DNA from 4 places in the Methylobacterium currus genome. Region 1 is predicted to be linked to each of the others. Evidence: predicted binding sites of a transcription regulator. Region 1 holds the regulator's gene; each other region holds the start of a gene.

Evidence for each region. Region 1 encodes LexA, which represses DNA repair genes until DNA is damaged. Its sites were predicted from a motif close to TGTTCNNNNTGTGTTCNG; they were not measured.
Region 2: a site for LexA is predicted at 2,631-2,648, ahead of DA075_RS01390 (ImuA family protein). Genes of this name have one in related genera too.
Region 3: a site for LexA is predicted at 2,571-2,588, ahead of dnaE (DNA polymerase III subunit alpha). Genes of this name have one in related genera too.
Region 4: a site for LexA is predicted at 2,678-2,695, ahead of DA075_RS24975 (DUF3072 domain-containing protein). Genes of this name have one in related genera too.

What each region holds. Positions count from the first base shown of each region.
Region 1 covers NZ_CP028843.1:122,326-129,721, forward strand. The annotation lists gene DA075_RS00565 (NCS2 family permease) at 1-923, shown strand, start outside; gene DA075_RS00570 (cupin domain-containing protein) at 1,115-2,299, shown strand; gene lexA (transcriptional repressor LexA) at 2,378-3,130, opposite strand; gene DA075_RS00580 (hypothetical protein) at 3,347-3,586, opposite strand; gene uvrB (excinuclease ABC subunit UvrB) at 3,732-6,533, opposite strand; gene DA075_RS38070 (PAS domain-containing protein) at 6,606-7,396, opposite strand, start outside.
Region 2 covers NZ_CP028843.1:293,241-300,636, forward strand. The annotation lists gene DA075_RS01380 (error-prone DNA polymerase) at 1-424, opposite strand, end outside; gene DA075_RS01385 (DUF6504 family protein) at 424-1,941, opposite strand; gene DA075_RS01390 (ImuA family protein) at 1,859-2,599, opposite strand; gene DA075_RS01395 (IS5 family transposase) at 3,194-4,285, opposite strand; gene DA075_RS01400 (replication protein RepA) at 5,738-6,877, opposite strand; gene repB (plasmid partitioning protein RepB) at 7,072-7,396, opposite strand, start outside.
Region 3 covers NZ_CP028843.1:553,879-561,274, reverse strand. The annotation lists gene dnaE (DNA polymerase III subunit alpha) at 1-2,307, opposite strand, end outside; gene DA075_RS02590 (glutamate--cysteine ligase) at 2,806-4,173, shown strand; gene DA075_RS02585 (hypothetical protein) at 4,539-4,970, shown strand; gene DA075_RS02580 (sulfurtransferase TusA family protein) at 5,085-5,342, shown strand; gene DA075_RS02575 (NUDIX domain-containing protein) at 5,339-5,941, shown strand; gene DA075_RS02570 (hypothetical protein) at 6,105-6,407, shown strand; gene DA075_RS36350 (hypothetical protein) at 6,670-6,825, shown strand.
Region 4 covers NZ_CP028843.1:5,412,099-5,419,494, forward strand. The annotation lists gene DA075_RS24955 (response regulator) at 1-86, shown strand, start outside; gene DA075_RS24960 (DUF1127 domain-containing protein) at 395-727, opposite strand; gene DA075_RS24965 (LysR substrate-binding domain-containing protein) at 874-1,764, shown strand; gene DA075_RS24970 (Flp family type IVb pilin) at 1,828-2,022, opposite strand; gene DA075_RS24975 (DUF3072 domain-containing protein) at 2,354-2,665, opposite strand; gene DA075_RS24980 (branched-chain amino acid aminotransferase) at 2,857-3,744, opposite strand; gene DA075_RS24985 (MarR family winged helix-turn-helix transcriptional regulator) at 3,892-4,578, shown strand; gene DA075_RS24990 (response regulator) at 4,575-5,306, shown strand; gene DA075_RS24995 (ATP-binding protein) at 5,384-6,754, shown strand; gene DA075_RS25000 (glycosyltransferase family 2 protein) at 6,890-7,396, shown strand, end outside.

The DNA.
Region 1 (7,396 bases):
GCATCCCGCGCTCGATGCGCATCGCCATCACGGTCGGCATCGGGCTCTTTCTCGCGATCATCGCACTGAAGAGCGCCGGCGTGGTGGCGGCGAGCCCGGCGACCTTCATCACCCTCGGCGACCTGCACAAGCCGAGCACGGTGCTGGCCGTCCTCGGCTTCCTGATCGTCGCGGTGCTCTCGGTGCGCAAGGTGCGGGGCGCGCTGCTCGCCGGCATCCTGTCGGTGACGGCCTTGAGCTTCATCGTGGCCGACAACAGCTTCCAGGGCGTCGCCTCGCTGCCGCCCTCGATCACCCCGACCCTGTTCGCCCTCGACATCAAGGGCGCGTTGTCGGGCGGCCTGCTCAACGTGATCCTGGTGTTCTTCCTGGTCGAGCTTTTCGACGCCACCGGCACGCTGATGGGCGTCGCCAACCGGGCGGGCTTGCTCACCGAGGGCAAGATGGAGCGCCTCGACAAGGCCCTGATGGCGGATTCGTCGTCGATCTTCGTCGGCTCGCTGCTCGGCACGTCGAGCACGACGGCGTATCTCGAGAGCGCGTCCGGCGTCGAGGAGGGCGGCCGCACCGGGCTCACCGCCGCGACCGTGGCCGTGCTGTTCCTCGCCTGCCTGTTCTTCGCGCCGCTGGCCGGCTCGGTTCCGGCCTACGCCACGGCGCCGGCCCTGTTCTACGTCGCCTGCCTGATGCTGCACGAACTGGTCGATCTCGACTGGGACGACCTGACCGAGGTGCTGCCGGCCTGCGTCACCGCGCTGCTGATGCCCTTCACCTACTCGATCGCGAACGGCGTCGCCTTCGGCTTCATCACCTACGCGGTGATCAAGCTGCTCACCGGCCGCTTTCGCGACGTGAAGCCGGTGGTGTGGGTGATCGCGGGCGTGTTCCTGTTCAAGTTCGTCGCGACGGGCAGCGCGCATTGAGGAAGCGCAAGTCCTGTCGGATTTTGGCGCGCCGATCGACTTCCGGAAATTTCCATCCGGAAGTCGCATCGCCGGCCAGGCGTCCACCAAACGAAGGACGCCAAGTCGATCCGGAACTCTGATCATGCGCGCGGGCGCCTCAACCGATCAGGACTCGTCGCGATCTCGCGCCCTTTCGTCGAAAGGGCCCCATGGACCAGACCAGCCGCCGCGTCTTCCTCGGAACCCTGGCCGCAGGCGGCAGCTTCGCCGTCGGCGGAGCCTTCGCCGCCCCCGATGACGGTCACGCGGCCGGCGCCGACGTCGCCCCCGCCGGCACCTTCCTGCGCACGATCCCCCGCAAGGCGGGTGAGGCGCCCGCCTTCACGATCTCGCTCGATGCCGGCCCGATCAAGGCGACCTCGGGCGGCTGGGCCCGGGACGTCACGACGCGCCAGCTTCCCATCGCGACCGGGATCGCGGGCGCGCATCTGTTCCTCAATCCGGGCGGCGTGCGCGAGATGCATTGGCACACCTCCGCCGAGTGGGGCTACATCGTCGCCGGCCATTGCCAGGCGACGGTGATCGACGCCGCAGGCGAGATGGAGGTGGTCAATTTCGCGCCCGGGGACACCTGGTACTTTCCCGGCGGCCACGCCCACGCGATCCAGACCCTCGGGACCGATCCGTGCCACGCGATCCTCGCCTTCGACGACGGCCTCTACGGCGAGCACGGCACCTTCGGGCTCTCCGACTGGATGAGCCGCTTCGATCCGGCGATCCTCGGCCACGCTCTCGGCGTGCCGGAGGCGACGCTGGCGGCGCTTCCCCCGGGCGAGACCTACATCATGCAGGGGCCCGTCCTGCCCCTCGACGGCCCGGCCGCGCGCGCCGGGCGGCCCCTCGCGCCGTCGCGGTCGCATCGCTACGGGCTGGCGGGGAGCGAGGCGATCGTGGATGCCGCCGGCAGCACGATGCGGGTGGCGCCCGCGACCGCCTTCCCGGTCTCGTCGGGGATGACAGGCCTCCTCGTCCGGCTCGCGCCCGGCGCGATCCACACCCCGCACTGGCACCCGGGCGCGAACGAGTGGCACTACGTCCTGCGGGGGCGCACGCGCGTGACCTTGTTCGGGCCCGACAAGCGCCTGGCCGTGGCCGAGCTGGGCCCCGGCGACTGCGCCTGCATCCCGCGGGCCTGCGGGCATTCCGTCGAGAATACCGGAACAGAGACGGCCGAGATCGTCGGCGTGCATGACAGCGGCGTCTACAGCGAGACGTCGCTGGCGCTCTGGCTCGCCCAGGCGCCGCGCCACCTTCTCGCCGCCAATCTCGGCCTCGACGAGCAGGGAACCGCCGGCTTTCCGACGGCGTCGCGCGTCTTCAGCCGGCCAGCCTGAGGGCGCCGACGGCTCGCGAGGCATCCGAGCGCAGCATGAAGCGGGCCGACATCAGGCCCGCCTTCCTGTCTGATCGCCTCAATACTTCCGGACCAGGCTCACCAGCCGGCCCTGGATCCGCACCCGGTCCGGCCCGAGCACCCTTGTCTCGTAGGCCGGGTTGGCGGCTTCCAGCGCGATCGAGGAGCCGCGGCGGCGCAGGCGCTTGAGGGTCGCCTCCTCGTCGTCGATCAGCGCCACCACGATGTCGCCGGTATTGGCGGTCTCCTGGCGGCGGATCACCACCAGGTCGCCGTCGAGGATGCCGGCCTCGATCATCGAGTCGCCGCGCACCTCCAGGGCGTAATGCTCGCCGCTGGCCAGGAAGTCCGGCGACATCGCCACCGAGCGGCTCTGGCTCTGGATCGCCGAGATCGGCGTGCCGGCGGCGATCCGGCCCATGACCGGCACGCTGACCGACTGGCCGTTCTCGTCCGACGCCGTCGTCATCGCCGGGATGCCGGCGGGCCGCTTCGGCTCGTGGGCGCGCCCGCCCTCGACCACGCTGGGGTTGAACCGCACCACCTCGGCGCCGGATCCGGTTCCCCCGGATGCGGCCGCGACCGGCCCGGTCCCCGTGTCGGGCAGGCGGATCACCTCGATCGCCCGGGCCCGGTTCGGCAGGCGGCGCAGGAAGCCCCGCTCCTCCAGGGCCGTGATCAGGCGGTGGATGCCCGATTTCGACTTGAGATCGAGGGCGTCCTTCATCTCGTCGAAGGACGGGGGGACACCCGTCTCGCGCATTCTCTGCTGAATGAAGCGGAGCAGGTCCAACTGCTTACGCGTGAGCATGTGACACTCTCATCCCCGCGCTGGCGCGCTCCGGAAACAAATCGCGAACATGGTAAGCGTTCCGCAAGTGTTCCGCAAGCGGGTCTGACACTGCGGCGCGCGAACGCAGCAGAGGGGAGAGAACCCGGCCAGTTCGGGCGATGTCGGACAGGCAAACCGGGCGTGTCCTCGGGGGAAAACCGGCCGGCTCACTGCCGGAGAGACGTTCCGCGGGCGCTATCGGCGGGCCGGCTCCGGCCGGTGCGTGACGAGCGGGTCGGGCGGCGGCTCCGCGGTCGCGGAGAGCGGCCGGTTGACGTCGTCCGCCAGCGAGTCGACATGCGCCGGAGGAGCGGCGGCGACGTCCCTGCCGGCATCGGGCGCCGGGGACTTGCCGGCAATGACCTGGGGCAACCGCAGGCCGGCGGCGGTCGTCTGCGCCGCCTGCGCCAGCACGGGCGCGGGAAGCAGGATCACCGCCACGATGCCGGCACCCAGGATCGACTTCGTCCGACGCTCTCCTCTCGCCGACGGGCGTGGGCATACGAGGAGCCGGAATGGCTCCATCGAAGCCGGTTCGGCATGGCCGGGCGGCTTCCACGACGAGCGCTCCCCTCGCCCCTCAGCCCCGCCCCTTGCGCCCCTTGTATTTCGGCCGCTGGCCCGGGAAGCCCTGCGTCGAGCGGCCGGTCGGGCGTTCGGCGTAGGTGAAGGGCACCTCGCGGTCGGTGCCCGGGCCCATGTCGTCGAGGTCGGGCTCGCGGATGCGGGTGCCCTCGTCGGAGGTACCCTTGCCGCCGGGGCCGTAGCTCAGGGATTCAGGCCCCAAGGAGTCAGGCCCCCTGCGCTTGCGCTTGGCGCCGAAGCGGCCGGCCTCGCGCTCGACCTCGGCCTGTCCGGCCATCGGGTCGTCGGCGATGGCGAGTTCGGTGGCCTGGAGCCGCTTGAGCTCGTCGCGCAGGCGCGCCGCCTCCTCGAAGTCGAGGTCGGCGGCGGCCGTCCGCATCCGCTTCTCGAGGTCGGCCATCACCGCCTTGAGGTTGTGGCCCACCGTCACGGCGGACTTGGCCAGCCCCGTATCGACCTGGACGTGGTCGCGCTCGAAGACGCTCTCCAGGATGTCGGCGATGTTGCGCTTCACGCTCTGGGGCGTGATGCCGTGCTCCGCGTTGTAGGCGAGCTGCTTCTTGCGCCGGCGCTCGGTCTCCGCCATCGCCCGCTCCATCGAGCCGGTGACCTGGTCGGCGTACAGGATGCAGCGGGCCTCGGCGTTGCGGGCGGCGCGGCCGATGGTCTGGATCAGCGAGGTCTCGGAGCGGAGAAAACCCTCCTTGTCGGCGTCGAGGATGGCGACCAGCGCGCATTCCGGGATGTCGAGGCCCTCGCGCAGGAGGTTGATGCCGATCAGCACGTCGAAGGCGCCGAGCCGCAGGTCGCGGATGATCTCGATGCGCTCCAGGGTGTCGATGTCCGAGTGCATGTAGCGCACCCGCACGCCGTTCTCGTGCAGGTACTCGGTCAGGTCCTCGGCCATGCGCTTGGTCAGCGTCGTCACCAGCGTGCGGTAGCCGGCGGCCGCCACCTCCTTCACCTCCCCCAAGAGGTCGTCGACCTGGGAGCGGGCCGGGCGCACCTCGATCACCGGGTCGACGAGGCCGGTCGGCCGGATGACCTGCTCGGCGAAGACGCCGCCGGTCTGCTCCAGCTCCCACTTCGCCGGCGTCGCCGAGACGTGGATCGATTGCGGGCGCATCGCGTCCCATTCCTCGAACCGCAGCGGGCGGTTGTCGAGGCAGGAGGGCAGCCGGAAGCCGTATTCGGCGAGCGTCGCCTTGCGGCGGAAGTCGCCCCGGTACATGCCGCCGATCTGCGAGACCGTGACGTGGCTCTCGTCGGTGAAGACGAGGGCGTTGTCGGGCAGGTACTCGAACAGGGTCGGCGGCGGCTCGCCGGGTTTCCGGCCGGTGAGGTATCGCGAATAGTTCTCGATGCCGTTGCAGGCGCCCGTGGCCTCGATCATCTCGAGGTCGAAGGTGCAGCGCTGCTCCAGGCGCTGGGCCTCGATCAGCCGGCCCATCCGGGTCAGCTCCTCGACCCGCCACTTCAGCTCGTCCTTGATGCCCTTGACCGCCTGCTGCAGCGTCGGGCGCGGCGTCACGTAGTGGCTGTTGGCGTAGACCTTGACGAACTTGAGCGTGTTGATGGTCTTGCCGGTGAGCGGATCGAATTCCGAGATCGACTCGATCTCGTCGCCGAACAGCCCGATGCGCCAGCCGCGGTCCTCCAGGTGGGCCGGCCACAGCTCGATCACGTCGCCGCGCACCCGGAAGGTGCCGCGGGCGAAGTCGGACTGGATGCGCTTGTATTGCAGCGCCACCAGGTCGGCGACGAGCTGCCGCTGCTCGATCTTCTCGCCGAGGCTGACCGTGAACGACATCGCCGTATAGGTCTCGACCGAGCCGATGCCGTAGATGCACGAGACCGAGGCGACGATGATGACGTCGTCGCGCTCCAGGAGCGCCCGGGTGGCGGAGTGGCGCATCCGGTCGATCTGCTCGTTGATCGACGATTCCTTCTCGATGAAGGTGTCGGAGCGCGGAACATAGGCCTCAGGCTGGTAATAATCGTAGTACGAAACGAAATACTCGACGGCGTTGTCGGGAAAGAAGCTCTTGAACTCGCCGTAGAGCTGCGCCGCCAGGGTCTTGTTGGGGGCGAGGATGAGGGCCGGGCGCTGGGTCTCCTCGATGACCTTGGCCATCGTGAAGGTCTTTCCCGAGCCCGTGACCCCGAGCAGCACCTGGTCGCGCTCCTGTCCCTTCACGCCGGCGACCAGCTCGGCGATGGCGCGGGGCTGGTCGCCGGCCGGCGTGAAGTCGGACTTGAGGCGGAACGGGACGCCGCCCTCGGACTTCTGCGGCCGCTCGGGGCGGTGCGGGCGCCACAGCTCGCCGTTCTTGAACAGCGGGTTGCCCTCGGTGAGGAGCCTGGTCAGCGCGTCGACCGTGGCCGAGACGCCCTCGCTCGCGAGCGACCCGCGCTCCTCCACCGCCTCGCCGTCCGGCTCGCGCAGGCCGAGGGCCTGGGCCAGCGCCGGCTCGACATCGGCCGCCGTGCCGTGCGCGAAGGCGGCCTGCGGCGCCTCGCCGAAGCCGGCGGGGGTCGCTTCCTGCACGCGCTTGCCCTTGCGGGCAGGCCCGGAGGGTGCCTTGCCAGAGGGTGCCTTGCCGGAGGGTGGCTTGACGTCGGCCGCGTCCTTGCGCGGACGCCCGCGCTTCGGTGGCTCGGGCGGCGGCTCGATGGCGGGCAGGCGGTCGCGGTTCAGCGCCGGGTTCAAGAGCTCGGCGAGGAACGGATCGAGCGGCTTCAGCTCGGGCTTCGAGGCCTTGCCGGTCGACAGGCGGGGCTTCTTGGGGGCGGGCATGAACCCCATATGGCAACCCCTGCCGGAGCCGGAAAGGGCTCTCGTGACCGCACCTTGACCACCTCGTGCGGCTCACCGCACCTTGGCGACCGCGATCGCGTCGCCCGCGACGAGCACGAAGCCGATGCCGGCCCGGCGCAGGGCCTCGACCGCGGCGTGGCGGCTGCGGGCCGCCGGCCCCTCGTTCCCCTCCTCCAGGCGCCGGATGGTCGAGAGCGAGAGGCTGCTGGCCTCGGCGAGGTCGGTCATCGACCAGCCGAGCAGCCCGCGGGCGGCGCGCAGATGCGCGCCCTGGACCGCCTGCTCCAGGCCGTGCCGCACCGCGCCCGGGGGGACGGGGGCTATGGGGACCGGGCGGATCCGGTCGATCCGGGAATTCAGGCTGGCCCAGGTCTCGATCCGCCCGTCGGTGCCGCGCACCGGGACGAACACGCCCCGGAACAGGCCGCGCTCGCCGCCGGCCAGGGCCAGATGGTTCTCGACCACGAAGGGCTGCCCGGCCTCGACCCGCGAGAGGACGTAATCGTGGGTGCGGGCGCGCTCCTCCGGCACCAGGATCCGGGTCCAGTCGTCGTGGAACTCCTGCTGGGTCAGGCCGGTGAGGGTCAGGAGCTCGCGCGAGGCGATGCGGAGGGAGGCCGAGTAGGGCGAGGCGTGCATCCAAGTCTGCGCCTGCTCGAACAAGGCCCGCTTGCGGCGCTGCTCCTCGCGGTGCAGGCCGGCCATGCGCTCGGCATCCGTCACGTCCAGCACCACCCCGGCCACCGCCCGCGGCCGGCCCTCGGGGGTGAAGTAGGCGGTGCCGCGGTTCGCCAGCATCCGCAGCGACCCGTCGGGCCGGATCACCCGGACGGTGTGATCGT
Region 2 (7,396 bases), 170 kb from region 1:
TCGCCTTCAAGGTGCGCAGGCGCTCAAGGAGCACGTCGTCCGGCCGGTCGGCCGGCAGCACCGCCACGAGGCCCCGGCTCCACTCGGCGACATCCGCGGTTGTCAGGTGGCAACCGCCGCGGGGCGCCCGCTCCCGCGAGCGGCCGATCGTGAGGAGGCGGCAGAGCCGCCCATAGGCCGCTCGGTCGGTGGGATAGACCAGCAGGCTCCAGCCCTCGGCGAGGTCGAGCCGGCAGCCGACGATCAGGCGGCAGCCGGTGGTGCGCGCCGCGGTATGGGCCCGCACCATCCCGGCGAGGGTATTGCGGTCGGTGACGGCGAGCGCCCGGATGCCGAGGAGCGCGGCAGTGGCGAACAGTTCCTCGGGCGAGGAGGCGCCGCGCAGGAACGAGTAATGGGTGGTGACCTGGAGTTCGACGCTCATCACGCCTCTCCCAAGCCCGCTTCCCCTAAGCCGTGCAGCCACCAGCGGGCGCCGTCCTTCGTCAGGGCATCGCGAAACAGCCAGTAGCGGGCGCCGGTCTCGTCCTCGACCCGGTAATAGTCGCGGGTCGCCGCGACCTCGTCGTCGGCGAGCCACCATTCGCCGAAGATGCGCTCCGGCCCGTCGGCCCGCGCCACCCGGCGGCGGGTGCCGCGCCAGGTGAAGGCGGAGGGCGGTGCATCGGGGAGCGCGGCCAGCACCGCCACCGGCTCCGGCACGGGGAGCAGGCGGCCGGGCCGCGGCAGGTCGGCGGGCCAGGTCACGCCGGTGGCGGGGCTCAAGGGGGCGACCCGGCGCACCGCCCGCTCGGGCCACTCGCTCTCCACCGGAGCCTTGCGAAACACCCGGCCCGGCCCGAGCCGCAGCACCAGCCGGTCGATCAGCTCGGCCATCGCGTCCGGATCCGGCTCCTCGCCGGGGGCGGCGAGCTGGCGCGCCTCCAGGCGCTCGACCCGGGGCGCGGAGAGCCGCGCTTCGTCGAGGCCGTGGCCGGGATCGATCTGCGGCAGACGCTCGGCGAGCAGGCGGGCGAGGTGGCGCGGGTCGCGGCTCGGCCGGGCGGTGCCGACGCTGACCGACTGGTCGAGCCCGTCGACGCGGCGGAAGACCAGGTCGAGCCGGCGCGCGCCGAGCCCGTGCCGGGTCAGCCCCTCCGCCAGCATCGCGGCGAGCCGCCCGCTCACCCGGGCCAGCGTCTCGGGCGCCCCGATCGGCTCCGGGAAGGCGAGCCGCACCGCGTGCTCCACCGGCGGCGCCAGATAGGCGAGCGGTTCGGGGGCGTGGTCCAGCGCCTGGTCGAGGCGACGGGTGGGTTCCTCCCCGAAGCGCAGGCGCAAGGGGCCGCGGGGCTGGTCCAGGAGATGGCCGACCCGGGTGAGGCCGAGCTGGGCGAGGGCCGCGACGGTGGCGGGGTCGAGGCGCAGGGCCCGGAGCGGCAGGTCGGGGAGCGCGTCCCGCTGCCCGCCGGGCGGCAGCACCGTCTCGGGGTGCAGGCAGCGGGTCGCCGCCCAGGCGGCGCCGGGCGTGTCGGCCACGGCGACCCGGACCCGGATGCCCGCCCGGCCGAGGCGGCGGCGCAACTGGCCGAGCAGGGCCGCCTCGCCGCCTTGCAGGTGGGCCGCGCCCGCGACATCGATCCAGATCCCGTCCGGCGGGTCGGGGGCGACGAGGGGGGCGTAGGACAGGCACCAGGCCGCGAGGCGGGCGAGCCCTGCTGCATCGCCCTCCGGATCGGCCTCGATCACCGTGAGGCCCGGGCATAGCGCCTGCGCCTGCGCGAGGGCGAGGCCGGGGCGCAAGCCGAGGCGGCGGGCGGCGGAATCGACGGCCGAGAGCACCCGGCGCGGACCCTCCTGCGCCGCCGCGACCAGCGGCTCATCCGGCGGCGGCCCGCCGCTCCGGCGCCGCCAGCGGTCGGTCGGCCAGGTCGGCAGGAACACGCAGATGACCCTTCGCATCGGGAGCCTCGAGGAGCCAGGTGCGGGGCTCGGCGCCCCGGGCGCGGACGAGCGCCACGGTCCAGCGGGCCCGCGACAGGCCCGGTACGGGAAGAGCGGGGGACGGCGCCGCGACGACGCTCCAGCGGGTCGCGGCGGCGTTCGGCTCCGGGACGGCGGCGCCCCAGCGGCGGATCACCAGGGCGAGGCCGCCGCTGCCCTCGGCGGCGAGCTGGAGCCGGCGCGACGGGGTGAGCCCGAGCCGGGCGACCTCGCCGACCACCGCCGCGAGGCCGCGATGGCGCAACCCCTCCTCCATGGTGGGCAGAACCTCGGCCTCGCGCCGCGTCTCGGCGTAGAGCACCCGGTCGGGATGGAGGCCGACCGCGGCGAGGCCGGGGGCGAACAGGTCGCGGCTCGCCAGGCACCACAGGACCGGGCCGGGCAGCCGGGCGAGGATCGCGGCGGCAAACAGCGCTGCGAGCGCCCCCTCCCCGTCCACGGGTCCGGCCGCCAGAACCTCGTGCACCGCGCCGAGGCGCAGGCCCCCGCCCGGCAGATGCGCGTCCAGGTCTGCCACGCCGAACGGCAGGACCGGCCGGCCCGCCCCCTCGGGCGCCAGCCCACCGATCCGCTCGCGCAACGCCGCGAGCTGCCGCTCTCGCTCGGCCTGCCGCATCTCATGCCCATCACCGACCGAAACACCAACTCGTTCTTGTTTTGTTCGGTTTCATGGGAGTGTCAATCGGGGCTGTGGACGGAGGCGCCGTCAGAGCCTGCCGAAACCGGGCTCCTGTTGACGGCAGCGGGGACAGCTGCCCCGGCGCCGCCCGGAAAGCCCGATGGTGCAAGGAGATCGCCCGAGGGCGCGGCGAGACCTGCGGACGGGCACAGCCGTTGGACAACGCCCCTCAAGCCGCCAGGAGCGCCGCTGAGCTGGATTCGGGGCCGGCAGGTGCCGTACAACTGTCCCGAGGCGCGACGGGCCTCCACGGGCCTCCTGGCGGAGATTCCGGCAATCCCGCCGCGACGGGTGTCGGCGCAGCGTCCGGAGGCGCGAATCCGGCGCCGTCCGAGGGGTGGCGCGACGCCTAGCAGGCTGCTGAAAAAGGGGCTTGTCGCTTTGATGCCTGGCTTGGCGCCGTTTGGTTTGCTGGTTTTCGCCTTGCACCGGCGTTGCGGTGGCTCGTCGTGCCGGGCTCAACCGCTGCGCTGGGGCAGGGTTCGGCTGCGTTGAGCAAGAGGCGGCACCGTTCTGTCGTCAGGCGGTCGCTTACGCTCCGAGGAGTTTTGGCAGCCGCACGAGGTTGAAGGCTGCGGCTGTGAAGGTGAAGGCCATGTCGATCCGCTCCCGCCCGCGGACCCGGATGCGGCCGATCAGGCCGATCTCCTTGCTCCAGCCGAAGCTTTCCTCGATCCGCTTGCGGATCGTCTGGCTGATCGCATAGCCGGGCTGGCGTGTGGTGCGTCCGTCGATGGCGGAGCGGCGTCCCGCCGTGTTGCAGGCCACGTGCGGCGTCACCGCCATGGCGCGCAGTTCGTTCACGAAGTCCGCGGCGTCGTAACCTTTGTCGGCGCCCAGGGTGACGCGGGTGGGACGGTTGGCCCGTTTCTCGATCATCGCCAGGGCCGCGACGCGCTCGGCCTGCCCCGTCGCCTGGGTCACGCAGCCATCGACGATCAGCCCATTGCGGTTCTCCATGAGCGCATGACCCATGAAGCAGAGCTTGGCTTCCTTGCCCTGACCCTTGCGGTAGAGCCGCGCCTGGGGGTCAGTGCTGCTCTGATGAGTGTCGTTGGACAGGCTCTTGCCGCGAAAGTCGACGTCGGGATTGCGCCCGCCTGCCGGGGGATCAGGCGGGTCGGAGGGCGCAATGTCCTTGGGCTTGAGGCTCTTCATCGAGGCCCAAGCCTGGATCAAGGTGCCATCGACGGTGAAATGATCCTGCGACAGCAGCCGCTTGACGCGCGGGATCGCCAGCACGGCGCTCAGGAAGGCGGCGGCCACGCTGCCGCCCAGCAGCCGATCGCGGTTCTTGGAGAAGGTGGAGGCATCCCAGACGGGATCGTCGATGCCGAGGCCGACGAACCAGCGGAACAGCAGGTCGAAGTCGAGGCGCTCCATCAACTGTCGCTCGGAGCGCACGGAGTAGAATGCCTGGAGCAGCATGGCGCGCAGGAGTTGCTCGGGTGGGATCGAGGGGCGGCCAATCTGCGAGTAGATCTCCGAGAACTGCCCGTCGAGCGTCGTGAGCGCCTCGTCGACCAAAGTTCGGATCGTTCTCAGGGGATGGTCAGGCCGAATGCGGCGCTCGAGATCCACGTAGGAGAACAGCGAGCTGCTTCGGAGATCCTGACCACGCACTGAAAACTCTCCCGATGATCCCAGAAGAGTGAATCACGCTTCTGCCGACAGGCGAAGCCCTTTTTCAGCAGCCTGCTAGCGGGGTGCGCTGAGTGGCCTACGCCGGGCCATCCGCGATTCACACAGCTTTCCAAGCTGTTAATCGGGGGCCTGCGCTGAGTAACCTACGGGGCCACGCCGAGTCGCCTTCGCCAAGCCGGCGATTCCGCGCAGACCTGCCTACGGACCTGCGCCGAGTTGCCTACGCGGACGCGCAGACCTGCCTACGCGAACGGGGCCTAACCCCTTGCGGCTGTTCGGAAATTCGCGCCCCCATATAATACCCATATAGCTCTACGGATTCAGACTCGGAATCTAGATTCTGAATCTCTCATAAAAAGGCTTTTGGGGATCGGGAGTTAGGGGTTCCCAGAGCGCGATCGCCGAGTTTGGCCCCCTGCGGGGGATCCGCCTGAGGGGCGCCTGGCGCCCTCCGGCCTGAGGCGAGCGGCTCGATGCCCGCCTTGCTCCGTCCCGAGTCTTGGGTGCCGATCCGCGACTCGGAGACTCCCGGGTCCCGAGTCCTCATCCGACAAAGCCCAGCACAGCCGGACTCGTTTCCCCGTGGAAGAGTCGAGGCGAGGCTTGAAGCGGGGGGACCGACTCGCCTGTACGCGGGATGATGATTCGCCGTCCCGATACGGGACTCTTGCTCGACTCTCGCGGTGCTGCGGCAGCTCGGCAATACTTGGCTGCGAGTCGCGGCTTCCATCGGCCGGAGGGTTACCGGCGGATTGCCCGGTCGGGGAGAAGCGTAGGCAATTCGGCGTGAGACCGGTCACGTCCCATAGGCAGGTCTGCGCGGCCGCGGGATCGGAAAAACCGCCGAATCTCAAAAGCAAGGCGCTGGATTCGGGGGGCCGTGCGGGTGCGTGGGCGCGTAGGCGACTCAGCGTGGCCGAGGCCGGTTCTGGCAGTCCCGGAGCGTAGGCAACTCAGCGTGGGGAAGGCATGCGGGTGAGATGGACAAGATCGACCTCGGAGGATTTAAGTTCTGATAAGTGTAATAAACATCCGATTGATTATTTGAAACAACACTATAAAACATATCAATCAATAGTATTCTCACAAAAAACTATGAATTGCCAAGAAAAATCGCGGGATACGTGCTGCCAAACCGCAGAGGAGGTCCCGCGTCGCCTCATGGTCACCTGGTTTGATGTTTTACATGGTCATGTTTCGAAATCATAAGATGATATGGAAGAAACCTGACGTAAAACCCAGTATCCGAAGTGTTATCTCTTGCCATAGCGCGCGCGCCACCGCCGGATGCACACACCGCTCCCGACTGCATAGCACAGCCGATATTAAGAAAACAATCCTATAACAGGTCGCGGCCAAGCCCGTGGACCCGCGGGTCCACGCCGTGCCCCGCCCGACACACCCCCTCCCCGCGTAGGGAAGTCGGCGGAATCAAGCCCTTGCCCGGGCTCGCTTATTCGCCAGAGCTGCCTTCGGGGGCACCAGAAGGTCCTTCGGATCGGAGGGCAACAGCTGCATCCCTCCGTCGTCGAGGGTCAGGCGCAGGCGGGGAAACACCTCGGTGAGATGGGCGACGTCCTTGCGGAATTCCTGCCGGAACGAGCGGATCGAGCCGTTCTCGCTGCCGAACTGCTTGTAGAGGTTGTCCCAGGTCAGGCGGAGCGGCCGCTCCAGGCGCGAGAGCCGGTAGCCGACCCAGAACAGCAGGTCGAGCTTGCGCGCCGAGCCGGCGAAGGCGCGGGCGGCGCGGATGTCGACCGGCAGCGCGTGCTGGATCAGGTTGTCGTAGAACTCGCGGTGGAACGTGATGGTGGAAGACCAGAGCAGGCCCTGATCCGGATGGTTGTGCAGCGGCAGCCACACATCCATCTGCCGGAACGGCGGCACGTTGAGGGTCGAGGCACGGGTGCCGTCCCACAGGCCGATCTGCATCGAGCAGGCGGCGAGCCGGTTGAGCTGCTCCTTGAACTGCTTGAGCGTGCCGCGCTCGCCGCCGGTGACCGGGAAGCCCATGTCGCGGATGAAGCCCGACATGCTCTGCGCCACCTCGACCTTGGGGCTGCGCTGGCGCACCGCCTCGGTGCAGAGATGCAGCAGGAGAAGGCGCGCCTTGGGGCCGTAGGGCAGCCCCTGCATCTCCATCTCGCCGGTGGTCGGGTTGATGAGCCGGCCGGCATTGATGGCGAGGGTGTTGCGGCCGTATTCCCGCGAGACGTTGGTAACGCCCTTCGGCTCGCGATACGGCAGGCCGCAGAGCGCCAGCACCGAGTGGATGTGCTGGATGTTCTCCGGCGCCGCGGGCTCGTTCTCGATCACCTCGCGCACCATGTCGCGGCGGCGGGCGTTGCGGGGCAGCCGGGCACGCTCGGCCGCGGCCTCGGCCTTCAGCACCACCAGCTTGTCGCGCGCTTCCGATTCGGCGTCGCGCTTGGCCTGGCTGGCGCGCACGAAGGCGAGCGTCGCCTTGTAGGCGACGCTGCCGCGCGCCTTCTCGACGATCTCGATCAGGTCGGCATCGCGCACGCCCTCGACCGGCTCGAGGGCGGATTGCGGCGGGGTCGTCGTCTCCACCAAGAGGGCTCCGCACGGGGACGCGAGCCTTTCGGGCACGCGTCGTGACTGTTGTCTGGTGGAGTCCTAACGCGCAAAACCCGAATCGGCAGAGTCGAGTCTGGCCGATTCTCGAAGCAGAGTGACAGATTCCTGTGAATCTCTGTGCTTAACCGGCGAGTCTTCGTCCCGCCGGCTTGGGCGTGAGCCGAACCTTAATCGGTCTCGTCGCGGGTCTTCGACTCGCTGAACGCGGCGTAGAGCTGTGGAAGACTCTGGATCAGGTAGGCGGCGAAGTCCGGCTCGAGGGTGTCGTCGACGGTGAGCTGGGTGCCCTGACGGCCACGCTCGATCCGAACCACCGGCCGGCCGCCGAGATTGGTCCAGAAAGCCGGCGTCGGGGCCGGCCGCGGCACCGGTGCGGTGAGGCCGGAGAGCAGCCGGGCGAAGCGGTCGTCGGAGGGCAGATCCGGAAAATCCGGTGCGGCCAGGATGCGGGTCACCGCCTCCCCTGCCCCGTCCCGCGCCAGCGCCTCGACG
Region 3 (7,396 bases), 430 kb from region 1:
GCCCTTGTCGAGGCCGCGCTCGACCGCACCCTTCACGAAGCGGTCGCGCTGGGCGTCCATCTCCGCCTTGATCTTCTTGCCCATGGCGCGGCGCAGGAGATCGGCGTCGCCGAGCGAGTAGCCGGCCAGGACCTTGGCCACCTCCATCACCTGTTCCTGGTAGACGATGATGCCGAAGGTCTCGGCGAGGATCGGCTCCAGCTTTTCGTGCGGGTACCAGTTCTTCTCGTTGCCGGCGTCGCGGCCGAGCTTGCGCTCGCAATAGACCGGGATGTTGGCCATCGGGCCCGGGCGGTAGAGCGCCACCAGGGCGATGATGTCCTCGAAGCGGTCGGCGCACATCTCGACCAGCGCCTTGCGCATGCCGGCCGATTCCACCTGGAACACGCCGACCGTCTCGCCCTTGCGCAGGCGCTCGTAGGTGAGCTGGTTATCGATCGGCAGCGAGGGTAGGTCGACCTCGATGCCGCGCAGCTTCAGCAGGTCGGTCGCGGCGCGCAGGACCGTCAGGGTCTTGAGGCCGAGGAAGTCGAACTTCACCAGCCCTGCCTGCTCGACCCACTTCATGTTGAACTGGGTCACCCGCATCCCGGTCTTCGGATCGCGGTAGAGCGGCACCAGCTCTTCGAGCGGCCGGTCGCCGATCACCACGCCGGCGGCGTGGGTCGAGGCGTGGCGGTGCAGGCCTTCGAGCTTCCTGGCGATGCTCATCAGGCGGGCGACGACCGGCTCCTCCTCGATCGCGCTCTGGAGCTTCGGCTCGCCCTCGATCGCCTGGGCCAGGGTCACGGGGTTGGCCGGGTTCTGCGGCACCAGCTTCGTCAGCTTGTCGACCTGGCCGTAGGGCATCTCCAGCACCCGGCCGACGTCGCGCAGCACGCCGCGGGCGAGCAGCGTGCCGAAGGTGATGATCTGCCCGACCTGGCCCTCGCCGTAGCGCTCCTGCACGTAGCGGATCACCCGCTCGCGGCCCTCGACGCAGAAATCGATGTCGAAATCCGGCATCGAGACGCGCTCGGGATTGAGGAAGCGCTCGAACAGCAGGCCGAAGCGGATCGGGTCGAGGTCGGTGATGAGGAGCGACCACGCGACGAGGGAGCCGGCGCCCGAGCCGCGGCCCGGCCCGACCGGAATGTCGTGCTCCTTGGCCCACTTGATGAAGTCCGAGACGATCAGGAAGTAGCCCGGGAACTTCATGTTGGTGATGACGCGGATCTCGTATTCGAGCCGGTCGCGGTAATCCTTCTCCGTCAGGCCTTCCGCCGGGCCGTGCTGGCGCAGGCGCTCGGTCAGACCTTCTTCCGCCTGACGGCGCAGCTCGGCCGCCTCGTCGGGGGCGATGGCCTGCGCCACAGCCGTCGTCGCGGCAGCGACCTGCGCCTGCACGGCGGCGCCCTCCGGCGTGCCCTGCGACGGGGTGGTGAGGCTCGGCGCGCCGAAGCTCGGCAGGATGGGCTTGCGGGTGCGCGCCCGGTAGGCGCAGCGCATCGCGATCTCGACGGTCGCCTGGAGCGCGTCGGGCAGGTCGCGGAACAGGTCGGCCATCTCGGCCCGGGTCTTGAAGGCGTGGCGCGGGGTCAGGCGCCGGCGCTTGTCGTCGGAGACGAGGCGGCCCTCCGCCACGGCCAGCAGCGCGTCGTGCGCCTCGTAATCCTCGGGCTTGGCGAAGTAGGGCTCGTTCGTCGCCACCAGCGAGAGGCCGTGGCGATCGGCGAGGCGGATCAGCTCGCCCTCGACGGCGCGCTCGTCGGGCAGGCCGTGGCGCTGCAGCTCGACATAGAGGCGGTCCTCGCCGAAGGCCGCCTTCAGGGTCTCGAGCCGGGCCAGCGCCAGCTCGGCCCGGCCGGCGCGCAAGGCGGCATCGATGGGACCGCCCATGCCGCCGGTGAGCGCGATCAGGCCGCCCGCGCATTCGGTGAGCGCCTGAACGGAGACCCGCGGCACCTCGCCGAGGGCGTTGTCGAAATAGGCCCGGCTCGCCAGGCGCAGGAGGTGGCCGTAGCCGGTCTCGTCCTTGGCGAGCAGCACGATGTGCGGATGCGCGGCGTTGAGCTTCGCCCCGGCCTCCGGCGGCTCGAAGGCGACGCTCAGCTGGATCCCGGCGATCGGCTGGATGCCGGAGCCGGCCGCCTTCTCGGAGAATTCGAGCGCCCCGAACAGGTTGTTGGTGTCGGTGAGCGCCAGCGCCGGCTGCCGGTCGGCGCCCGCGGCCTTCACGAGGTCGCCGATCTTCAGCGCGCCCTCGAGCAGCGAGTAGGAGGAGTGGACGTGCAGGTGGACGTAGCCGACGGGCTTCAGGATCTGCAAGGCGACTCGCTCCTCGTGAGCGCGCCAGGATTCCCGGCAGAGCTTGAGGAGTCACCCCTGAATCACCGCCGCTCCACCGCAGAATCGATGGAACCGCCCTGGCCGTGGCCGCGCCGCAACGGCCGCCCGTCAATGCATCGGCGAGAGCGCCACCGCCCACAGGGCGATCGCGCCGGTGAGCAGGCCCATCGAGGCGACCTCCGTGACAGCGAGGAGGATCTTGCGTATGTTCATGGTCTGTCCCCTTTCGTCGGGTGTATGTTTGTTCTTGTTTTGTTCCGTGTCAAAGGGGGTCCGCGCCGGATCCGGTCGATGTGGTGAACGGTTGGTTGACGGGGCCGGGCTCGGCCGGGAACCATGATCCAGCGACATGGATCTCCGGGGTATGGGGCGACCGCGTTGCGGCTCGATCGTCCACGGCCTATCTAGGCGCAACCTTGACGGTGGGTCGCCGGCCCGCCGGGAGTCATCGTTTTCGTTCTAAGCACGAGGTGGCGCATGGCGCGCGACGTGTCCGACGCGACCCCGCTCGACGCGCGGTCCGAGCTGATCGAGTGGTTCGCGGCCGGCGAGAAGCCGCACGACGCCTTCGCCATCGGCACCGAGCATGAGAAGGTCCCGTTCTACCGCGCCGACCTCTCGCCGGTGCCCTACGACGGCGAGCGGGGCATCTCGGCCCTGCTGGACGGCCTGCGGGCGATCACCGGCTGGGAGACGATCGAGGATGCGGGCCGGGTGATCGGCCTGTCCGCCACCGAGGGCGGCGGGGCGATCTCGCTCGAGCCTGGCGGCCAGTTCGAGCTCTCGGGCGCCCCCCTGCCCGACGTCCACGCCACCGCCCACGAGCTGAGCCAGCATCTCGACGCGGTGCGCCAAGCGGCCGACCCCCTCGGCATCGGCTTCCTCACCCTCGGCATGAGCCCGAAATGGACGCGGGAAGAGACGCCCGTAATGCCCAAGAGCCGCTACCGCATCATGAAGGGCTACATGCCCAAGGTCGGGTCGCTCGGCCTCGACATGATGCTGCGGACCGCCACCGTGCAGGTGAACCTCGACTTCTCGTCCGAGGCCGACATGGTGACGAAGATGCGGGTCGGCCTGGCGCTGCAGCCGGTGGCGACGGCGCTCTTCGCCAACTCGCCCTTCACCGACGGCAAGCCGAACGGCTTCCTGTCCCGGCGCTCCGAGATCTGGCGCGACACCGACCGCGACCGCACCGGCATGCTGCCTTTCGCGTTCGACGACGGCTTCGGCTACGAGGCCTATGCGGACTGGCTCCTCGACATGCCGATGTATTTCGTCAAGCGCGGCGAGACCTATCACGACGTCAGCGGCGCCTCGTTCCGCGACCTGATGGAGGGGCGGCTCGCCACCCTGCCGGGCGAGCGCGCCACCGTCTCCGACTGGGCCAACCACGCCTCGACCGCCTTCCCGGAGGTGCGGCTGAAGCGCTTCCTCGAGATGCGCGGCGCCGATGTCGGCGACGCCAACATGATCGCCGCGCAGTCGGCGTTCTGGGCCGGGCTCTACTACGATCCCGCCGCCCTCGACGGCGCCTGGCAGCTGGTGCGCGAGTTGACGGCGGAGGAGCGCGAGACGATGCGGGCCGAGGTGCCGCGCCTCGGCCTCGACGCGCCGGCCGGCAAGCGGCGCCTGCGGGAGCTCGCCCGCGACGCGCTCGCGCTGTCCGAATCGGGCCTGCGGGCGCGGGCCCGCCGCGACGCGCAGGGGCGCGACGAGACGCTCTACCTCGCCCCGCTCCAGGCCATCGCCGCCTCGCGGACCCGGGCCGAGGACCTGCTCGCGCTCTATGACGGGCCGTGGAACCGCTCGGTCGATCCGGCCTTCGCGGCCTGCGCGTTCTGACGATCCGTTCGTCCCGCGGGCCGGCTCCCAGCTCCTCCCTCCGTCGCCCGCGACCGCAGGGCGGCTTCGGCCGAGGGCGGAGGATCGATCGAGAGGCCGGCCGGCAAGGCGCCCGGGCTATCGCATCCGCCCCGGCCGATCCCTTGGTCGCGCGAACGGCGACAGCGGCATTCCGGCGAATGCTCAAGCTTATCTGACCGCGCCGCACAATCGAGCCGTGTGCGACCACGCACCCGGCGCAGCACAAGCGTAGCCGCTACCGATTGACGGTCCGTCAATTCGCGCCGAATCTTGGAACAGAGGCCGGTCCTTGGCCGTTCTTGAGGCCTACGGGACATCGTCCTCACACGATCGGAGACATCTTCATGTCGCGCATCACCACTCTCGCCCTCGCGGCCGGCGCCGCTGCCGCCCTGACCGCCGGCACCGTCGGGGCGCAGGCCGCCCCGCTGCCGGCCGCCACCTCGGCGGCCATCGCCGGCTCGGGCGCGACCGTCGACCAGGTGCGCTGGCGCGGCGGCGGCTATTACGGCGGCGGCTACCGCGGCTATCGCGGCTACGGCTACCGTCGCGGCATCGGCGCCGGCGGCGCGCTCGCGGCCGGTGCGGCCTTGGGCATCATCGGGGGCGCCATCGCGGCGGGCTCGGCGTCGTCCTACGGCTACGGCTACCCGGCCTATGGCGGCTATTACGGCGGCGGCTACGCCCCGGTCGGCGGCTATGGCTACGGCTACGGCTATCCGGCCTACGGCTACAGCTACCCGGCCTATGGCGGTTATTACGGCTACGGCTACTGATCGGCGGGACCGCCTGAACTGACGGAAGCCCGGCGCGGGACGCCCCCGCGCCGGGCTTTCTCGTGCGCGCCGGATATGCTCAACCGGTCGACGGCGAGTTCCAACCGAGCGACCATGCGACACCACGACCTCGACCTGCGCGGGCTCAAATGCCCTCTGCCGGTCCTGCGCACCGCCAAGGCCCTGCGCGGCCTCGCTCCGGGCGAGGGCCTGTCGGTGCGCTGCACCGACCCAATGGCCGCCATCGACATCCCGAACCTGCTGCGCGAGCGCGGCGACCATCTCGACCGGATGCTCCGCGACGACGGCGTCCTGATCTTCGAGATCCGTCGCGGCGCCGGGCGCGACGATGCTGAGGAGAGGTTTGCGTGAGCCGAGACGACACTCAGCCCCGCATCACGGGCACGCGCACGGTCTACGAGGGCTGGGCGCGCTATCTCGTCGCCGAGGTGCAGATGCCAGACGGCAGCCGGATCGGCCGCGAGGTCGAGGACCATGGGCCCGCCGTGGCCGTGCTGCCCTACGATCCCGAGCGCCGGGTCGCCCTGCTGGTGCGGCAGTTCCGCACGCCGCCCTGCTTCGTCGATGGCACTGCCTCGGTGCTGGAGGCACCCGCGGGCCTGCGCGAGGAGGACGACCCGGAAACGTGCGCCCGGCGCGAGGCCTTCGAGGAGGTGGGCCTGCGTCTGTCGGTGCTCGAACCCGCCGGACGGGCCTGGTCGCTGCCGGGCCTCTCGACCGAGCGGATGGACCTCTTCCTCGCTCCCTATCGGGCCGCCGACCGCGAGGGGAGCGGCGGCGGCCTGGCGGAGGAGCATGAGAGCATCGAGGCGGTGGAGGTGGCGCTGCCGGACCTCGCCGCGATGGCCGACCGGGGCGAGATCGCCGACATGAAGACGCTCTGCCTCACACAGACCCTGCGCCTGCGGCATCCGAACCTGTTCGCTGGTCCATCCGAAGGGCGGTCTTGAGGGGAGACGGCGCCCGCATCATCCTGGCTCGGAACCTGAACGGGCGGTGTACGAACCCCGTCGTTCACGGTTTCGTGATCAGGGCTAGCGTCTCGTTCAGCAGCTGTTAACTTTGGGCGGTTCCGATAGCCCTCCGTCGCAGGGGCCTCGACAGGAGACGCCGATGTTCAACATTGGACCCTTCCACCGTCCGACCGGCCAGCCCGCCGGTTACTACGCCTCGCTCCTCCCGCTGGAGCCCGAGCCGCTGGACTGCACCTCGCCCTCGCCGCGCGAGCCCGCCCCGGCCCCGGTGGAGCCGAGCATGACCCGCCACGCCGTCTCGATGCTGGTCCTGCTCTGCCTCACGCTGGCGGTACACTCGGCAGTCGGCTGGTGGACCCTGCCCGGCAAGGCTCCGATCCTGGCGCCGTCCGCCCAGACCGCGCCGACGGTCCACGTCTCCAGCGTCCGCTCGCCGTCCTGAGCCCGACGGCGCCTCACCTTCCTGCGGCACCTGTGTTGAGATCCTGAGCCGCCACGACCGATTCCGGATCGGGTCGGCATTGTACCGTCTCGGTACCAGGAGACGGCGCGGCTCACTTCCTTGGCCGGCTGGTACTTTGGTCAAGATCGTGTCGAGAAGCCGGCGGTTTCGCGGTTCCCCCTCTTGCGCGACCCCGCCGATTCGTTAACGTCACGTTCAAATCCAAGAAAATCAGTCGTGATTCGCGCAAGGGAGCCAGCGCATGTCCCAGGTCATTCGCGTCAAGCCTACCCAGGACGGCACCTACACGGTTTACCGCGGCACCCTCGTGCTCATCAGCGGTCTGACCCGTGCTCAGGCCGAGAGCTACGAGGCCTCGCTCGCCCAGAACGAGCGCAAGGATCAATCGATCCACTGAACACGACGCGGCGCGCGGCGGCGCGCCTGTCACCGGCACCCTGTGCCGAGGCCCGCGCCGAGGACGCTCTGCGCGGTCGGCCCTGAAGTCGGAAAGACCGGTCATTCGGGGCTTCCAAGACGGACGCCAGCAAGACGGACGCCAGCAAGACGGACGCCAGCAAGACGGACGCCAGCAAGACGGACGCCAGCTTTTCATGGGCCTTACGCGCTGTCGAGCGACGGTGATCGCTTCACTACGAAGTGGCGCCGAACAACTGCCCCATGAAGACCTGTTATGAAGACCTGTGAAATCTTTAGCATCATCCACGGTTCACGCAGCATTGGCTGATCGGCGGCGCCGGGTCATCCCACCCGGAGCCTCACCCCGAGCAGCCCTGCGGCGGAGGCGCTGACGATCCCTCGGCCGACCGCCCCAGGCGGGATGGCCACCCAGGGTGGGGCTCATCGTCGGAGCCACGATGCTCACCCCCCCGGCGCCGTTCCAAGCTGGTAGCGATCACAAGGATCGCTCGATCCGGAAGGGGGCTTCCGGAAACTGCAGCGATCCACCGAGCCGTCGTTCAAGGGGC
Region 4 (7,396 bases), 1.3 Mb from region 1:
TCTTCGCCAAGCCCTATCCGCCGGAGGCCATCCTGCGCACGCTTCTCGATATTGCGGGACATCTGGGAGATGAGGCAGGCGGGTAGGCCCCCTGCCTCTGCGCTCCCTCGCCTCGCAACTCGGCCGCACCGACCCCACCTCGCCTTTCGGAACGGCCGCCACGGCGTATCCGGTGAAGGATCCGTCGCCATCGGGAGCGGGCCGGACAGGGAATGGCGGCCCTGCGATGAACGGCGGGACGCCGCAGCCCTCGGACACGGGCGGGCTTGAGCCGTCGCGTCGCCGCGAGCCGGATCCACCGGCCATCGTGCGGAATCCCGAAACCCCCTCTCCCGTGTGGAGGAGGGGGCCGGGGCTCGGACGGGGTGCGTCGATCAGGGATCGCGCGGGCGCCTCACGCGTCCCGCGCCCGCCCCTCCACCGCGCGCCCGTCCCGGGCGGCGAGCCGCATGCTCACGGCCGGCGGCGGGGGCTGGCGCCGCGCGCGGCGTCGAAGCACCAGGGGCACGGTCGGGTCCTGCCGAAAGGGCAGGTCGAGCACGCTCTCCACGTCGTTGCGGGTGAGGCCGATGTCTTTGAGCGCCCGGTCGTCGAGCTCGGCGAGGCGGTAGGCGGCGCGGCGGTTGATCCAGAGGGTGACGATCCGGGCCACGATCTGCGCGGCCTTGCGGCCGACGCCGAGCGCCAGCGAGAGGACACCGAAGAGGGGGGCAAAGCTGATCGTCATCGTGGTCTCCGGCGGGAGCTGTCGGCGAACCTCGTCATGCGCCGGCCATCGCTCTTCCGCTGCGTCGTCATAGCCCCGCTCGGCTGATGCGTTGAGCGAATGATTGAGATGTGTCACATCACACGGATTGATGATGGAGCGAGCCGGTGCATCCCCTCGACATCGACCAGCTCCGGACCCTGGTGGCGATCGCCGAGAGCGGCTCGTTCACCCGCGCTGCGGAGGCGGTGAACAAGACCCAGTCCGCGGTCTCGATGCAGATGAAGCGGCTCGAGGAGCGGATCGGGCGCGAGATCTTCGCCAAGGCGGGGCGCGGCGTGCGGCTGACTGACGACGGCGAGCGCCTCCTCGACTACGCCCGGCGCATCGTGCGGCTCCAGACCGAATGCCTCGCGACCTTCGACGAGGGCGACCTCGCCGGACGGGTGCGCCTCGGCCTGCCCGACGACTACGTCGACCGCTACCTGCCGGAGATCCTCGGGCGCTTCGCCCGGACCCATCCCCGGGCCGAGGTGACGGTGATCTGCGAACCCACCGACATGCTGGCCGAGCGGATCGCCGCCGGCGACATCGACCTCGCCATCGTGACGGAAGCCAAGGGTTCCCCGAAGGACAAGGGGCGGCGCACCATCGAGACGGTCCGCACCGAGGCCCTGCTCTGGGTCACGTCGAGCCGCCACGCCGTCCATGCCGAGCACCCGGTGCCCCTCGCCCTCGGGCGGCCCGCCTGCAACTGGCGCCGGGCCGCCATCGAGGCCCTTGAGCGCGGCGGACGCGACAGCCGGATCCTGTTCGTGAGCTGGAACTCGACCGCGGTCGGCGCCGCGGTGCTGGCCGGGCTCGCCGTCTCGGTGCTGCCCGAGAGCGCGCTGCGTCCCGGCATGCGGGTGCTCGGGCCGCAGGAAGGCTTCGCGACCCTGCCGGCCTGCCGCATCGGGCTGATGCGACACCGTTCCGGAGAGCCCAATCCGCTCGCGGACATCCTGGCCGGGCAGATCCGGCAATGCCTGGACAATCTCGGCCTGGCGGCGGAATGAGGCGCGCAAGACCTGCCTTCGCAAGACCTGCCTTCGCAACACCTGCCTTCGCAACACCTGCCTTCAGTGGAGGGCGGAGATGAAGCGGTTGCTCAGGTTGCTGTACAGGCCGCCGGCCGAATTGCCGTAGACGGCGAGCGCGCCGGTCAGCGCGAGGAAGATCAGGGTCGCGATTAGCGCGTACTCGATCGCCGTCGCGCCGGATTGCTCACGACGGAAGCGCCGGATCACCTCCGTCACCCGCGATCTGCCACGCACGTCGATGTCTCCCGGTCCGCCACCCCCGACTCTACGGCAGACCTCCTCACCGGGGGTTAATCCGACGGATGAATACGACGCCGGACGCGCGATCGCGGAGCGGGCGCGGACATCCGGAAGCGAGACGAGGCACCGCTTCCCCCCCGATCGGAGGAACAGCGACCCAGAGCCATATCCTCGGACGATGCCCCGTCCCGCGCAGCGCAGGGCCGCCTGAGGACGAGGCGTAGCGCGGGCTCCCCTGTCCCGTGGGGGAGAGGGGAGCCCGCGCTCGATCTCAAACCGGACTTTCCTCCGACACGTCCCGCGCGCGGCGGGACGAAAGCCCGCCTCAGGCCTTGCCCGTCTCCTTGCGCAGAGCGTCGATGCGCTGCGAGGCCTCGGCCTTGTCGAGGTCGGGATCGAACGCGTCCTCGTCCTTGGCCTGCTCGGCCAGGGTCTTGAGATAGGAGGCCTGCGCCCCGGTCATCGGCTCGGAGCCGGTGGTCCAGTCCTTCGGGTCCTTGATCCGGTTCGAGGTGTCCTTCGGGTCCTGCTTCGGGTTCTCGGTCTCGTGATGCTTGGTGTCGTGATGCTTGGTGTCGTGATCCTCGGTCTCGGCCTTCTGGGTCTTGGCGGTGGTAGCCTTGGCGGTCGCAGTCATGAGGGCCCTACATGTTCTCTGAATGTTCCGGCCAGACAACGGGGAAGCCCCGGCCCGCGTTCCCGGCCCGACCGCCGCAGGCACGGCTTGTCCCCGCAAAACCGCGGCGCCGACGCACGAAGGCCCCGGGCGGTCTCCCGCCCGGGGCCTTCAGGGTCACGCGATGGATGCGAGGCTCAGGCCGCCGCGTTTCAGGCAGCCTTGGCCCGCGGCTGCACCTCGGCGGTGTAGTCGTCCATCAGGGTCTTGGTCATCGCGGCCGGGGTGAAGCGGTACTGGGCGATCTCCGAGACCGGGGTGACCTCGGCGGCCGAGCCGGTGATGAAGCACTCGGTGAAGCCCGCCATCTCCTCGGGGCGGATGCGCCGCTCGACCACCTCGTAGCCGCGCCGCCGCGCCAGCTCGATCACGGTCTGGCGGGTGATGCCGTTGAGGAAGCGGTCCGCCGTCGGGGTGTGGATCACCCCGTCCTGGATGAAGAACACGTTGGCGCCGGTGCACTCGGCGACGTTGTCCTCCCAGTCGAGCATCAGGGCGTCGGCATAGCCCTTGTTCTCGGCCCGGTGCTTGGAGATCGTGCAGATCATGTACAGGCCCGCCGCCTTCGAGGCGGACGGCGCGGTGCGCGGATCGGGCCGGCGGTAATCGGCGAGATCGAGCCGGATGCCCTTCATCTTGGTCGCCGGGTCGAAGTAGCTCGGCCACTCCCACGCCGCGATGGCGAGATGGATGGTGTTGTGTTGCGCCGAGACGCCCATCATCTCCGAGCCGCGCCAGGCGACCGGGCGGAGATACGCGTCCTGCAGGCCGCTCTCCTTCAGCACCAGCCGCTTGGCGGCGTCGATCTCGGCCACCGAGTACGGGACCTCGAAGTCGAGGAGCTCGGCCGAGCGGCGCAGGCGCTGCGAGTGCTCGGTGCACTTGAAGATCTGGCCGCCATAGGCGCGCTCGCCCTCGAACACGCTGGAGCCGTAGTGCAGGCCGTGGCTGAGTACGTGAATCTTCGCGTCCGCCCACGGCACCATGCGGCCGTCGAACCAGATGTGGCCTTCACGCTGGTCGAAGGGAATGACGGACATGACGATGATCCTCGTATGCGTTCGTTTCCGCCTGGCTGGTTCTCGCGCAACGTTCGTGCTTGAGCGGGGCGCGGGGCGTTCGTTCGTTTCGCCGGCGGGGTTGACGGGTATCAATGGGGCTGAGATATGTCAACAAGACTGACATAAATGACGAGGGCCGCGAAGGCCGGATTCTCGCCAGCTTGTCCCTGTGAAGAGGTGCGACCCGTGACCAAGGCCGCCCGGACCCGTCCGGCCCCCATCCCGGACGCCGCCAACGAGGACCTGCCGAAGGTAGGCTACTCCCCGGACACGCCCGCGCAAGAGCTCTCCGAGCAGGACCTCTCCGACGACGCCACGGCCGGCGCCGGCGAGGCCCCGGCCTACGACCTGATCGAGCTCCTGTTCTTCGCCTATCGCGACTTCGTCGCCGATCCGGACCGGATTCTCGCCGAGTACGGCTTCGGCCGCGCCCATCACCGGGTGCTGCACTTCGTCGACCGCCATCCCGGCCTCACCATCGCCGAACTCCTGGATATCCTGCGGATCACCAAGCAGAGCCTGAACCGGGTGCTGAAGGAATTGATCGAGCAGGGCTACATCGCGCAGCGGACGGGCACGAGCGACCGCCGCCACCGCCTCCTCACCTGCACGCCGGAAGGCCGGCAGCTCGCCCAGCGCCTCGCCGGCGTCCAGGGCCGCCGGGTCCGCCGGGCGCTGGCGGAGGCAGGCCCGGCGCTCCGGGAGCCGGCGAGCCGCTTCCTGCTCGCCATGATCGAGCCGGAGGAGCGCGCCGGGGTGAGCCGGCTCATCGCCGGCGGCGAGTCCGCGGCCGAGAGCGAGGCCCGCCCGTGAGCGCCGGCCCGGCCCTCAGCCCCCGGGCGGAACTGCCCGACCACGCCCCCCACGTCCTGGTGGTCGACGACGACCGCCGCCTGCGCGACCTGCTGGCCCGCTTCCTCGGCGAGAACGGCTACCGCGTCACCGCCGCCGCCAGCGCCGCCGAGGCGCGGGCGCGGGGCCGCAGCCTCGTCTTCGACGCGGTGGTGCTCGACGTGATGATGCCGGGCGAGACCGGCTTCGACTATGCCCGCCAGATCCGCCTGACCTCGCAGGTGCCGATCCTGATGCTCACCGCCCGCTCGAACCCGAACGACCGGGTCACCGGGCTCGAGATCGGCGCCGACGACTACCTGCCGAAGCCCTTCGAGCCGCGGGAACTGATCCTGCGCCTCAACAACATCCTGCGCCGCAGCGCCCGCGGGCCGGCCGACGGCACGGCCGCCCCCCTCGACGCCGTGCGCTTCGGGCCGTTCCAGTTCCGCATCGAGCGCGGCGAGCTCACCCGCGACGACGAGGCGATCCGCCTCTCCGAGCGCGAGCGCGAGATCCTGACCATCCTGGCGCTCGCCCGCGGCGGCAATGTCGAGCGCGAGGCGCTGACCGGCACCAACGGCGCCGCCAACGAGCGCACCGTCGACGTACAGATGAACCGCCTGCGCCGGCGCATCGAGGACGACCCGGCCAACCCGCGCTACGTGCAGACGGTGCGCGGCGTCGGCTACCGGCTGGTCCTGGACTGAGCCGGCTCGGCTTCTCGTCGTGTCGCAGGTTTTGATCGCAAAACCGGAGGCCCTCCTTGCGAAACCTGCTCAGGCCGATGGCCGCCCCGACCCTCGCCGGGACGCTGCCGACGCCCCGGCGGGCCTGGCGCCGGCTCGGCCGCCTGATCGGCGACCGGCTGCCGAAGGGGCTCTACGCCCGCTCGCTCATCATCATCATCGCCCCGATGGTGCTGCTGCAATCGGTGATCGCCTACACCTTCATGGAGCGGCACTGGCAACTGGTGACACGGCGCCTGTCGGCCGCCGTGACCGCCGACGTCGCGGCGCTCATCGACATCTACGAGAGCTATCCGCAGGAGAAGGGCTCCGAGACCCTGGAGCGCATCGCCAGCGAGCGGCTGAACCTCGACATCGACATCCTGGAGGGCGCCACCCTGCCGGCGCCCGGCCCGCGGCCGTTCTTCTCGCTCCTCGACGAGGCCCTGTCCGACGAGCTGCGCCGCCAGATCGCCCGGCCGTTCTGGATCGACACGGTCGGCCGCTCCAGCCTGATCGAGATCCGGGTCGAGATCCCCGGCGGGGTGATGCGGGTGATCGCCCGGCGCAGCCAGGCCTACGCCTCGAACTCGCACATCTTCCTGCTCTGGATGGGCGGCTCGTCGCTGGTGCTCCTCGGCGTCGCGATCCTGTTCCTGCGCAACCAGATCCGGCCGATCCTGCGGCTGGCCGACGTCGCCGAGAGCTTCGGCAAGGGCCGCGAGCTCGATTTCCGCCCCCGCGGCGCCCGCGAGGTGCGCAAGGCCGGCCACGCCTTCATCGAGATGAAGCGGCGCATCGAGCGGGCGATGGAGCAGCGCACCACGATGCTCAACGGGGTGAGCCACGACCTGCGCACCATCATCACCCGCTTCCGGCTCTCCCTGGTGCTGCTGCCGCAGACGCCCGAGATCGAGGACCTGCAGCGCGACGTCGACGAGATGAGCCGGATGCTCGAGGCCTATCTCGCCTTCGCGAAGGGCGATTCCGGCGAGCCGGCCGCGGCCATCGACCTCAGGGCGCTGCTCGAGGACGTGCGCACCGACGTGGAGCGCTTGGGGGGCCACGTCTCCGAGGTGACGCTGGAGGGCCAGTCGACCGTGACGGTCCGGCCCGACGCGTTCCGGCGCTGCCTGTTCAACCTCGCCTCCAACGCCGCCCGCTACGGCGACACCATCGCGATCACCGCCCGCCAGGAGGCGCGCTGGCTCGCCGTCTCGATCGACGACGACGGCCCCGGGATTCCGCCCGAGCTGCGCGAGGAGGTGTTCAAGCCTTTCGTGCGCCTCGACGATGCCCGCCAGGATGCCGGCGGGTCGGGCCTCGGCCTCGCCATCGCCCTCGACATCGCCCGGGCCCATGGCGGCGACGTGGCGTTGCACGATTCTCCGCTCGGGGGCTTGCGGGCGACGGTGCGGGTGCCGGCCTGACCCGGCCGGCACAGGGAAACCCGACGCGAAGAAACCTGACGCAGCGTAATACGAAGTTAAGTCATCCCTCCCTAGCCTTCGGGCCGGGGCGGGGCGCAGGAGCGCGGCCCCGGCGGACGATCCGCGGGAACGCTCATGAGCCAGGCCGCCAGAATCCAGGATCCCGAGATCCGGCGCGAGCTGATGGACCTGCTGCCGCAGGCCGCCTTCATGCGCAACCGCGCCATCGCGGTGCTCCTGCCTTGCCTCAACGAGGAGGCGACGATCGGGCAGGTGGTGGCGGAGTTCCGCCGCGTCCTGCCGGGCGCGACCATCTATGTCTACGACAACAACTCCACCGACCGCACCGCGGCGGTCGCGGCGGCGGCGGGCGCGGTGGTGCGGCGCGAGCAGCGGCCCGGCAAGGGCAACGTCGTGAGGCGGATGTTCGCCGACATCGAGGCCGACCTCTACGTGCTCGCCGACGGCGACCTGACCTACGACGCCGCCGCCGCCGGCCGCCTGATCGACGCGCTGGTGACCGAGCAGGTCGACATGGTGGTGGGCGCCCGCGCGGGGGCCGCCGACGCCTTCGCGCGCGGCCACCGCTTCGGCAACTGGCTGTTCAACCGGCTGGTGATGCGCCTGTTCGGCGACGGCTTC